DNA from 3 places in the Enterobacter sp. RHBSTW-00994 genome. Region 3 is predicted to be linked to each of the others. Evidence: predicted binding sites of a transcription regulator. Region 3 holds the regulator's gene; each other region holds the start of a gene.
What was found. Region 3 encodes PurR, which represses purine synthesis genes. Its sites were predicted from a motif close to CANGCAAACGTTTGCNTG; they were not measured.
Positions count from the first base shown of each region.

Region 1 (4,148 bases), 270 kb from region 3:
GCCATAATACGGTGGATATGCTGGGTACGTTGCATATAGCGAATCGTCGTCGTTAACGCTTCATACATCAGCCCTTGTCCTTGCCATTTCTGTCCAATGGAATAACCGAGGTAGCAAGCATGAAACGAGCCACGCACCACATTCGAAAAGTTGGCGATACCGATAATCTCTTTTTCTTCAGGATCTAACAGAGCAAAATAAAACGCTGTCCCCTGCTTGTGAAACTCGGTGATCATGCCAAGACGCGCCTGCCAGCCTGATGGATAACAATGACTCTCATCCCGAACCGGTTCCCAGGGCTTTAAAAACTGACGATTCTCAGCGTAATAATCCGCCAGCCGCCAGGCATCACGCTCATGCACCAGACGAACAACCAGCCTGTCTGTCGTCAGACGCACTTTTGGCACATTGCTGCGATAGCCAAACATCGATACCACTCCTTCCCGTGACTTCTGCTCACCCTAATAGCTTTACTATACCTGCGCGTTCGCTTTCTGTGAAAACAGTGACATACCATTTTGCGTACTTTTCATCTTTTTCGATGAGAACTCTCTATCAAAGCACCCTTTTGATAAAAAAATATTGTCGCTGGTTGGGTGGGAAAACAGGCGGCAACACCGCAGAATATTAGCGTGCTCACCATCTTCTTTTCCCTGGAGGGGAAATGTCCCGCGTATCGCAGGCCCGTAATCTGGGTAAATATTTCCTGTTAGTTGATAACATGCTGGTCGTGCTCGGCTTTTTTGTCGTTTTTCCCCTCATTTCTATTCGCTTTGTGGATCAAATGGGCTGGGCGGCATTAATGGTCGGCATCGCGCTCGGCTTACGTCAGTTTGTTCAACAAGGGCTGGGCGTCTTTGGCGGGGCTATTGCCGACCGGTTTGGCGCAAAGCCGATGATTGTCACGGGGATGCTGTTACGTGCGGCCGGATTCGCCACTATGGCGATTGCGCATGAACCCTGGCTACTGTGGTTTTCCTGCTTTCTCTCCGGTATTGGCGGCACACTGTTTGATCCTCCACGCACCGCGCTGGTGGTAAAACTGATTCGACCACAACAGCGTGGCCGGTTCTTCTCCCTCCTGATGATGCAGGATAGCGCGGGTGCAGTGATTGGTGCACTGCTGGGAAGTTGGTTGTTGCAGTATGACTTCCGGTTAGTCTGTGCGACGGGTGCGATACTGTTTATTCTGTGTGCGGGCTTTAATGCCTGGCTCCTGCCGGCATGGAAACTTTCTACCGTTAAAGCGCCCGTGCGTGAAGGTCTTGGCCGCGTGCTGCGTGACAAACGCTTTGTCACCTATGTATTAACGTTGACGGGTTACTACATGCTGGCCGTCCAGGTCATGCTGATGTTGCCCATCATGGTTAACGATGTTGCCGGTTCTCCGGCGGCCGTTAAGTGGATGTATGCCATTGAGGCCAGTCTGTCACTGACGCTGCTCTACCCGATTGCACGCTGGAGCGAAAAGCGATTCCGGCTTGAACATCGTCTGATGGCTGGGCTATTGCTGATGACATTAAGCATGATGCCTATTGGCCTGGTGAATTCGTTACAGCAACTTTTCATGCTGATTTGTACCTTCTACATCGGTTCTATTATCGCCGAACCGGCCCGTGAAACGCTCAGCGCCGGTCTTGCGGATGCCCGGGCACGCGGCAGCTATATGGGATTCAGCCGTCTGGGGCTCGCTTTTGGTGGCGCATTGGGTTATGCCGGTGGCGGCTGGTTGTTTGATGCAGGTAAAGCAATGAATCAGCCTGAACTGCCGTGGATGATGCTCGGCGTTGTAGGCTTTATGACCCTTTTCGCATTGTGGTGGCAGTTCAGCCCAAAACGCAGTGCCCGCAGTATGCTCGAACCCGGCGCATGACAAACGGATGGGCGGTATCCTTGCGTTATCAGTTTTTTCTGCTGGTTTGTGCTGTATCAGCCTGACATACTGACGCGTCAGGACAGATGCGCCGATATCATGTTGAGGAACCCCATGAACAAGATCGTCATTGCCGCGGCGTTGATCGTCAGCGGCCTGCTGGTAGGTTGTAACCAGCTTACGCAATATACCGTCAGTGAGCAGGAAATTAATCAGGCGCTGGAAAAACACAATAACTTCGCCAAAGACATCGGCGTGCCGGGTGTCGCTGATGCCCATATCGAACTCACCAATCTCGCCAGCCAGATCGGACGCGAGGAACCCAACAAAGTGACCCTCTCCGGCGATGCCAGCCTGGATATGAATTCGTTGTTTGGTAGCCAAAAAGCGAATATCAAACTGAAACTTAAAGCGCTGCCGGTCTTTAATAAAGAGAAAGGGGCTATCTATCTTCAGGAGATGGAAGTGGTGGATGCAGACGTCTCGCCAGACAAGATGAAGCCCGTATTGCAGACCCTGATGCCTTATCTGAACCAGTCATTGCGTAATTATTTTAATCAGCAACCTGCGTATGTCCTGAGTGAGGACAAGAGCAAAGGTGAATCACTGGCGAAAAAATATGCGAAAGGGATAGAGGTGAAACCGGGTGAAATCATTATTCCCTTCACCGATTAACCTTACGGGCGCAAATGCGCCCTTTTTTTTTGCGGAAACGTGTGCAAACGAAAACGTTTCCGCATATGATTTGTGTCCGGCAAAAACAGCCATCCTAGTGACTGATTCCTGACAAGCCGGAGCACATCCATGACTGCACAACCCCAGGTTCTTAAAATCCGCCGCCCTGACGACTGGCATATCCATCTGCGTGATGGCGATATGCTAAAAACCGTCGTGCCTTATACCAGCGAAATTTATGGCCGCGCGATTGTTATGCCTAACCTGGTTCCGCCTGTCACCACCGTCGATGCCGCTATCGCTTATCGCCAGCGAATTCTTGCTGCCGTTCCGGCTGGACATGACTTCACCCCGTTAATGACCTGTTATCTGACGGACACACTCGACCCAAATGAAGTCGAGCGCGGGTTCAATGAAGGTGTGTTTACGGCAGCCAAACTCTATCCTGCCAATGCGACCACCAACTCCAGCCACGGTGTCACCAGTATCGATGCCATTATGCCAGTGCTGGAAAGAATGCAAAAATTGGGCATGCCGCTGTTGGTGCATGGTGAAGTCACTCATGCCGATATCGACATCTTCGACAGAGAAGCCCGCTTCATTGAAACAGTGATGGAACCTTTGCGTCAGCGTCTTCCTGGTCTGAGGGTGGTGTTTGAGCACATCACAACAAAAGATGCCGCTGATTATGTGCGTGAAGGTAATGAGCTTATTGCCGCAACGATTACACCTCAGCATCTGATGTTTAACCGTAACCATATGCTGGTAGGCGGCGTGCGTCCGCATCTGTACTGCCTGCCGATCCTCAAGCGAAATATCCATCAGCAGGCATTGCGTGAGCTGGTTGCCAGTGGTTTCACGCGCGCTTTCCTCGGGACTGACTCTGCGCCTCATGCCCGCCATCGTAAAGAAGCCAGTTGTGGTTGTGCTGGCTGTTTCAATGCCCCGACGGCCCTCGCCAGCTACGCGACCGTGTTTGAAGAAATGGGCGCGTTGCAGCATTTCGAAGCCTTCTGCTCGCTTAATGGCCCACGTTTTTATGACCTGCCTGTCAATGACACCTTTATTGAACTTGAGCGCAAAACAAGCCAGGTTGAGGAATCTATAGCCCTGACGGATGATACGCTGATCCCGTTCCTGGCGGGTGAAACCGTACACTGGACGATAAAGCGCTAAAAAATGAACGCCCCTGGTTGTAAAGCTTAGAACTTACCTGTATAAATAAACAGTATATTACACAGGGGGCATTTATGCGTATTGAAGTCACTATTGCCAAAACAACCATCCTGCCAGCTGGTGCGATCGATGCACTGGCTGGTGAGTTATCCCGCCGTATTCACAGCTCGTTTCCAGAAAATGAAGGTTCCGTAACAGTTCGTTATGCTGCCGCGAACAATTTGTCCGTCATCGGTGGCGCGCGAGAAGATAAAGATCGCATCAGCGAGATCCTGCAGGAAACGTGGGAAAGTGCTGACGACTGGTTCATTACTGATTAAAACTTGCTCCCTCATTGTGTTTTTTGCCGGGTCGCCCCGGCTTTTTTTCGTCTTAATCCATTACGTTCAAATTAATTGGCCATCTTCTTTAAAAAACGTGAAGC
Region 1 is NZ_CP056199.1:1,765,661-1,769,808, reverse strand. It holds gene rimJ (ribosomal protein S5-alanine N-acetyltransferase) at 1-428, opposite strand, end outside; gene mdtH (multidrug efflux MFS transporter MdtH) at 665-1,873, shown strand; gene HV346_RS08325 (lipoprotein) at 1,988-2,548, shown strand; gene pyrC (dihydroorotase) at 2,678-3,724, shown strand; gene dinI (DNA damage-inducible protein I) at 3,799-4,044, shown strand.
Region 1: a site for PurR is predicted at 2,595-2,612, ahead of pyrC (dihydroorotase). Genes of this name have one in related genera too.

Region 2 (4,148 bases), 1.3 Mb from region 3:
GGGGAAAGATCCAGGCCACGTTCGCAAATCTCTTCGAACTCTTCGCGGTTGTACGCGATCCCGCCGCCCGTGCCGCCCATGGTAAAGGACGGACGGATGATGCACGGATAGCCCACGTCAGCCGCCACAGCCAGCGCTTCTTCCATGGTATGTGCGATACCGGAACGTGCTGTGTCGAGACCGATTTTTTTCATTGCCACATCGAAACGGCGGCGGTCTTCTGCTTTGTCAATCGCATCAGCGGTTGCGCCGATCATGGTGACGCCGAACTCTTCCAGCACGCCCTGACGTTCCAGTTCCAACGCACAGTTCAGCGCAGTCTGGCCGCCCATGGTTGGCAGAACCGCGTCCGGACGCTCTTTCTCGATGATTTTACGTACGACTTCCCAGTGAATCGGCTCGATGTAAGTTGCATCAGCCATTTCCGGGTCGGTCATGATGGTTGCCGGGTTAGAGTTGACCAGGATAACGCGGTAACCCTCTTCACGCAGGGCTTTACAGGCCTGCGCGCCGGAGTAGTCAAATTCACAGGCCTGACCGATAACAATCGGGCCAGCGCCAAGGATCAGGATGCTTTTTATATCTGTACGTTTTGGCATTTTCTTCTCGGCTCCTGATTATTTAGCGGTCTTACGGTATTGCTCAATAAGTTCGATGAAGTGATCGAACAGCGGTGCGGCATCGTGCGGGCCTGGGCTCGCTTCCGGGTGACCCTGGAAACTGAATGCAGGCTTGTCGGTACGATGGATGCCCTGCAGAGTGCCATCGAACAGCGATTTGTGTGTCACGCGCAGGTTAGCAGGCATAGATGCCTCATCGACGGCGAAGCCGTGGTTCTGGGCGGTGATCATCACGGTATTATTATCGATATCTTTTACCGGATGGTTGCCACCGTGGTGACCAAACTTCATTTTTACGGTGTTAGCTCCGCTCGCCAGCGCCAGCAACTGGTGGCCAAGACAGATGCCGAAGACCGGAACATCCGTTTCGAGGAAGGAGGTAATCGCGTTGATTGCGTAATCACATGGCGCCGGGTCACCAGGGCCGTTGGAGAGGAAGATACCGTCCGGATTCATCTTCAGCACTTCTTCAGCAGAGGTTTTCGCCGGAACCACTGTCAGGCGGCAGCCGCGATCAACCAGCATGCGCAGAATGTTACGTTTCGCGCCGAAATCGTATGCCACAACATGGAAAGGCAATTCGCTCTCTTTTTTCGCTTCCGGCAGCTCACCTTCCAGCGTCCAGCTACCTTGTGTCCAGCTGTAGGCTTCCGCGGTGGTGACCTCTTTCGCGAGGTCCATGCCGTTCAGACCAGGGAAAGCTTTTGCTTTTTCCTGCGCCAGGGCCGCATCCAGGTTATCACCCGCGATGATGCAACCGTTTTGTGCACCCTTCTCACGCAGCAAACGCGTCAGCTTACGGGTATCGATATCAGCAATCGCCACGATGTTATGGCGCTTCAGGTAAGAAGAAAGATCTTCGGTATTGCGGTAGTTGCTGGCAATCAGCGGCAGGTCGCGAATAATCAGACCTTGTGCATGTACCTGAGAGGACTCTTCATCAGCGGCGTTAGTGCCGACATTGCCGATATGGGGATAAGTAAGGGTGACGATTTGGCGGGAATAGGAAGGATCAGTGAGGATTTCTTGATAACCGGTCATTGAAGTATTGAAAACGACTTCCCCAACCGCCGAACCTGTTGCCCCTATGGCCCGACCGATAAACTGGGTTCCGTCTTCCAGAACCAATAGCGCTGACTTAATCAAAACACCCTCCAGAGAATATTCACTCACTTTATCTGCATATTAATTCACAACCATGTCATGAATCAATGCAAATTTGTTGCCAGTGGATTTTCGGCAAACGGCGGCATTCTGGGGATTTAGTCGGTGAAAGTCAACTCAAAACGGATATTTTGTTTGTTCTTTTGGGAAGCTGGCGCGCGTTAAGCCGATTAACCGACAAAAAGATCAAGTAAATCACATCGGAAAACGCTTGCGTGGCACGTTTAATGGAAAATAAAGAGAGAAGACAGTAAAAAGTAGACCAGATGGTCAAAATTTACAAAATACCAACACAAAAACACAAGATAACGTTTATTTTCAAGAGTTATGTTTAATTAATTCAGTTAAACATGAAAAATAAAAGGGCAATAAAATATTGCCCTATGCAATCAATGCATTACGACTGCAATAACCACATCACGATGGGTAATAAATCTTACAAATTGTTGAGATCAAGTACATCTCGCATATCAAAAAGACCATATTTCTTGCCTTTTAGCCACAAAGCAGAACGTACCGCACCATTGGCAAAGGTCATACGGCTTGATGCTTTGTGCGTAATCTCTACACGTTCGCCAATGTCGGCGAACATCGCAGTATGTTCACCGACGATATCGCCCGCACGAACAGTGGCAAAGCCAATCGTACCGGGTACGCGCTCACCGGTGTAACCTTCACGGGTATAAACCGCACACTCTTTTAAATCTTTATTCAGTGCATGAGCAATCGCTTCCCCCATCGCCAATGCTGTACCTGATGGCGCATCGACTTTATAGCGGTGGTGCGCTTCGACAATCTCGATGTCGGTATAATCACCCATGACCTTCGCCGCTTTCTCCAGCAGTTTGAGCATCACATTCACGCCCACACTGAAGTTTGCTGCAAAGACGATAGCAACATGCTGTGACGCTTCCAGGATTGCCTGCTTACCGGCATCGTCAAAACCTGTTGTGCCAATGACCATCCCTTTACCGTGCTGACGGCAAAATGCCAGATGATTCAGCGTCCCTTCAGGGCGAGTAAAATCGATGAACACATCGAAATCATCTTTTACTGTATCCAGGCTGCTTTGAACGGTGACACCGGTTTTGCCAGCCCCTGCTAATTCACCCGCATCCGTTCCTAGCAGAGATGAACCTTCGCGCTCCAGCGCAGCGCCAAGCGCCACACCATCCATCTGTAGCGCCGCCTGAATCAGCTGTCGGCCCATACGTCCACCCGCGCCAGCAATTGCGACACGGATCTGTGCATCATGCATAGTTATTCTCTTACGTTAAAATGATGTAAACCGTTTTCAGATTACCCAGCCTTCGTCTAGGCCGCCAACTGAAAACACCGATAATTAGAATTTAACGTGAAACTGACTTAAATATCAGAAAAAGACATGATTTCGTCTTCACGATAAAGTAATGGCTAAAAAAAAGGCCAGCACATGAGGTGCTGGCCTTTTATCTGAAAAGGGATTATTCGACTTCACGGGCGTCAATACGCAGTTCTTTTGGCACTTCGAAGACGATATTTTCTTCGCGGCCTTCAAGCGGTATCGCCTCACCGCCCCCTAGCTCTTGCAGACGAGAAATCACGTTCTGCACCAGAATGTCAGGTGCGGATGCCCCTGCCGTTACGCCTACACAGCCCGCATTTTTGACCCATGTTTCCTGAATATCCGTCGCGTCATCAATCAAAAAAGCAGCTTTGCCCATCCGCTGTGCCAGTTCAGCCAGTCGGTTGGAGTTGGAGGAGTTTTTAGAACCGACAACCAGCACGACATCAGCCTGCTCGGCCAGCGCACGCACGGCTTCCTGACGGTTGGTCGTGGCATAGCAGATATCGTCTTTACGCGGCCCAACAATCTTCGGGAAACGACTGCGCAATGCGTCGATCACATCAGACGTATCGTCCACTGAAAGCGTTGTCTGAGTCATAAACGACAGACGAGCTTCATTTTTCACATTCAGTGAAAAGACATCATCCGGTGATTCCACCAGGTACATCCCCCCTTCCGGGTTGCTGTACTGGCCCATGGTTCCTTCCACTTCCGGATGGCCTGCATGACCAATCAGAATAGACTCTTCACCACGGCGACTGGCGCGCGCCACTTCCATATGGACTTTGGTCACTAACGGGCAGGTCGCGTCAAACACCGTCAGATCGCGGCTTTTGGCTTCGTTACGTACAGCCTGAGATACGCCGTGTGCAGAGAAAATCAGGATCGCCCCATCTGGCACTTCGCTGATCTGCTCAATAAAAATCGCCCCGCGCTCGCGCAGGCTGTCAACCACATAGCGGTTATGCACCACTTCGTGTCGAACATAGATAGGTGCGCCGTATATTTCCAGCGCATTTTCAACAATGCTGATAGCG
Region 2 is NZ_CP056199.1:716,647-720,794, reverse strand. It holds gene carB (carbamoyl-phosphate synthase large subunit) at 1-599, opposite strand, end outside; gene carA (glutamine-hydrolyzing carbamoyl-phosphate synthase small subunit) at 618-1,766, opposite strand; gene dapB (4-hydroxy-tetrahydrodipicolinate reductase) at 2,221-3,042, opposite strand; gene ispH (4-hydroxy-3-methylbut-2-enyl diphosphate reductase) at 3,248-4,148, opposite strand, start outside.
Region 2: a site for PurR is predicted at 1,985-2,002, ahead of carA (glutamine-hydrolyzing carbamoyl-phosphate synthase small subunit). Genes of this name have one in related genera too.

Region 3 (4,148 bases):
CCGCCCCACCTGCGGCGGCCCCGAGAGCATTCCCCAGGTTAAACGCCCCGATATTTACCGAAGACGACAGACCCGGTGCTTCGCTGGCCACACGCATGACGCGCATTTGCAGTGGTGGGACTACCGCAAACGTTGCCGCGCCCCAGATAACCATACTGACAGCAGCCCCGACTTCACTGCGCGCAAGCCACGGGATCGCCAGCATAATGATAATCAGCAAGGTTAAGAACCCTTTCAGCGTACCACTGACGGAGCGATCGGCCAGTTTTCCCCCCAGGTAGTTCCCCAGAGAAAATCCGACGCCAATCAACACCAGCATAGCCGTCACAAAGACGGGAGTCGCATGGGTAATGTCGTGCAGTACCGGCGAAATATAGGTATAGAGCGTAAACATCGCCCCCGCACCCAGTACGGTGGTCAGAAGTGCCGACAACACCTGAGGGCGCATCAATACCGCCAGTTCATTACGGACATCAGGACGCTCGCCGGCGCTCCCTTTTGGTAATGAGAAGAAGAGCGCGACCATTGCCACAACACCCAGCGCGGCCGTTGCCAGGAAAGACATCCGCCAGCCAATGACCTCTCCCAGCCATGTTGCCGCCGGCACACCACCAATATTGGCGATCGTCAGCCCCATAAACATGGTTGCCACTGCGCTGGCCTGTTTATGTTTAGGCACGACACTGGCAGCAACAACCGAGCCCAGGCCGAAGAATGCACCATGGTTAAGACTCGTCAGAATGCGTGACAGCATCAACGTGGTGTAATCCGGCGAAATGGCTGAAAGCACATTTCCCAGCGTAAAGATAGCCATCAGGAAAATCAGAGCATTACGGCGAGCACGATGCGAAAGCAGCAACGTCATTAACGGTGCGCCAACCATTACACCAATGGCATAAGCACTGATCAGCATGCCTGCCGCAGGTATAGAAACATCTACACCCCGGGCAATAACCGGCAGTAGCCCCATCGGGGAGAACTCAGTAGTGCCAATCCCAAAGGCGCCAATCGCCAGGGCCAGCAGAGGAAAATTGATTTTCATGGGTCAACTCCGGATGCTGCGTCGGTTCTCGACACAGAACAAAGAAGCGGAAAGCATGACATCAATCACAAAAAATGAAAAGTTAGCAAAACAGCAAAAGATATTTAGCGGAAAAGCAACAATTGAGGAAGGTTCGGAGGGAGAGGTTTCTCCCCCCGTTTAAATCAGTGCAGAATGGCAGTAAAACCTGCGGCAACAATCAAACCCAGCACAATAATGGTGGTCGTTAACGAAAACTTAAGATCGGTACTCATCAATTTTTCCCCTTTTAATCCCCACATGAAAAGTGAGCTTGCTCATTTTTACACAGTTTACGTCAAAAATCTTCCAGGATTTAAACTGATAACCACTTTTGCTCTTCCCCTTTTGGTCAAGATCAGACAAAATTCCACGCTAAATTTATTAGCGTACCGGCCATTGACCCCCTCCTGACGTCCTGTGTCGTTTTCCCGGCGTGTCGCGATTCATAATTGCGTGATAAGGGTGAGAGAAGGCAAACGTTTACCTTCAAGTTTTTCAGGAGCTTAGGATATGGTCTGGAGTGACATTTAATGGCAACAATAAAAGACGTGGCAAAACGCGCAAACGTTTCCACTACAACCGTATCACATGTAATTAACAAAACGCGCTTTGTTGCTGAAGAGACACGCAATGCGGTCTGGGCAGCGATTAAAGAGCTACACTATTCGCCGAGTGCCGTTGCACGCAGCCTGAAAGTCAATCACACCAAATCCATTGGTTTGCTGGCGACCAGTAGTGAAGCAGCCTATTTTGCTGAGATTATTGAAGCAGTAGAAAAAAATTGCTTCCAGAAAGGCTATACGCTGATCCTGGGCAATGCATGGAACAGCATTGAAAAACAACGCGCTTACCTGTCCATGATGGCGCAAAAGCGCGTTGATGGTCTGCTGGTTATGTGTTCCGAATACCCTGAGTCCGTGCTCTCCATGCTGGAAGAGTATCGCCATATTCCTATGGTTGTGATGGACTGGGGAGATACCCGGGCTGATTTCACCGACTCAGTGAATGATAACGCCTTCGAAGGTGGTTACATGGCGGGACGCTACCTGGTTGAGCGTGGCCACCGCGATATTGGCGTCATTCCGGGTCCACTGGAGCGCAACACTGGAGCGGGACGTCTGGCTGGATTTATGAAAGCGATGGAAGAAGCGCTGATCACAGTTCCGGAAAACTGGATTGTACAGGGCGATTTTGAGCCTGAATCTGGTTATCACGCCATGCAGCAGATCGTGTCACAGCCGCACCGACCAACCGCTGTATTCTGCGGTGGCGACATTATGGCGATGGGCGCACTGTGTGCAGCCGATGAACTTGGTCTGCGCGTACCACAGGATATTTCGGTGATCGGGTATGACAATGTGCGAAATGCTCGCTTCTTTACACCGGCACTGACCACGATTCATCAGCCAAAAGATTCACTTGGTGAAACAGCGTTCAATATGTTGATGGACAGAATTGTCAGCAAGCGCGAAGAATCGCAAACAATTGAAGTCCACCCTCGGCTTATCGAGCGTCGCTCTGTTGCGGATGGCCCATTCCGTGACTATCGTCGCTAATGCTCTTTTCGGAGCCGGTTAATCCGGCTCCCTCAACCACTCTTTATTCATCGTTTCACTGTCTCCCAGATACTCCAGTAGCCAGGCCAGCGCAGGCGAAATATCATTTTGCTGCCAGGTAAGACAACAAGCTGCATCCGGGAACGGGTTCTCCAGTTCCAGCGAAACCCACTCACCGCTGTCAATTTTTGGACGCGCAAAGTGTACGGGAACCATCGCCACACACAGCCCGGCCGACAAACATGTTGCTGAGGATTCCCAGTCAGGCGCAACAACACGCCTTTGGTTGTCCAGCAACCAGGTAATACGCTTCGGCAGTGAACGGGACGTATCTTCCCGCACCAGTGAAGGCCAGTTACGGAGTGTGTCGTCACTCAGCGGCCCCTTCATTGCAGCCAGGGGGTGGTGACTTGCCACCACACAAGTCCAGCTGAGCATTCCCATATCGCGAAACGCATAGCGCCCCCCGACAGGAATGGCCTGCGTTGCGCCAATAGCCATTTCGACCCTGCCATCCGCCAGAGCATCCCAGACGCCGTTGAATACTTCCTGTGAAACCCGCAACTCAACATCAGAGAAATGGCGATAAAAATCGACAATCATTTGCCGAGTCCGTTCGGGTTTGACGATATTGTCGACGGCAATGGAGAGATGCCCTCGCCAACCGTTCGCTATTTGCTGGCACTGCTCACGGGTGATCTGCATTTTTTTGATAACAGAACGCCCTTCTTTCAAAAACCATACACCTGCAGGTGTTAACTCCACATCGCGATGGCGTCGTTCAAACAGCGGCACTGCCAGCCACTCCTCCAGTTGACGCACCGTATAGCTTATCGCTGATGGAACCCGATGAAGCTCCTGAGCTGCACCGCTGAAACTGCCGTTACGGGCGACAGCATCCACCACTTCCAAAGAATAATCTGACCACATTTTCTGCCTACAAAAAATTTGAATGCACTCGCCAAATATTAGCGTTTCACAAGCAGCTTTGCACTCCCTACACTCAGCGCCAATGTACACCTGCCTCCTCAGGAGAAAAAAACAATGCACCCCAGGAAAGGATTTTTAGTGTGGCTCGGCGGCTTAAGCGTGCTGGGTTTTTTGGCCACCGATATGTATTTACCGGCTTTCGCTGCTATGCAGGAAGATTTACAAACACCTGCCGCGGCCATTAGCGCCAGCCTGAGTTTATTTCTTGCAGGCTTTGCGTTTGCTCAACTGCTTTGGGGACCACTCTCTGACCGATTTGGTCGTAAACCGGTGCTGTTACTGGGGTTAGCCATTTTTGCTTTGGGTTGTCTGGGGATGTTGTGGGTACGTGACGCCACCTGGTTGCTGGTATTGCGTTTCGTTCAGGCGGTCGGTGTCTGTGCCGCAGCAGTCACCTGGCAAGCGCTGGTAACGGATCACTATCCGGCGTCACGCACCAATCGTATCTTTGCCACAATTATGCCACTGGTGGGGCTTTCTCCAGCCCTCGCACCTTTGCTGGGAAGCTGGATCCTGGCGCATTTTGACTGGCAGGCTAT
Region 3 is NZ_CP056199.1:2,032,900-2,037,047, reverse strand. It holds gene HV346_RS09790 (MFS transporter) at 1-1,042, opposite strand, end outside; gene HV346_RS09785 (hypothetical protein) at 1,041-1,205, shown strand; gene HV346_RS09780 (YnhF family membrane protein) at 1,207-1,296, opposite strand; gene purR (HTH-type transcriptional repressor PurR) at 1,594-2,619, shown strand; gene punR (DNA-binding transcriptional activator PunR) at 2,638-3,549, opposite strand; gene punC (purine nucleoside transporter PunC) at 3,664-4,148, shown strand, end outside.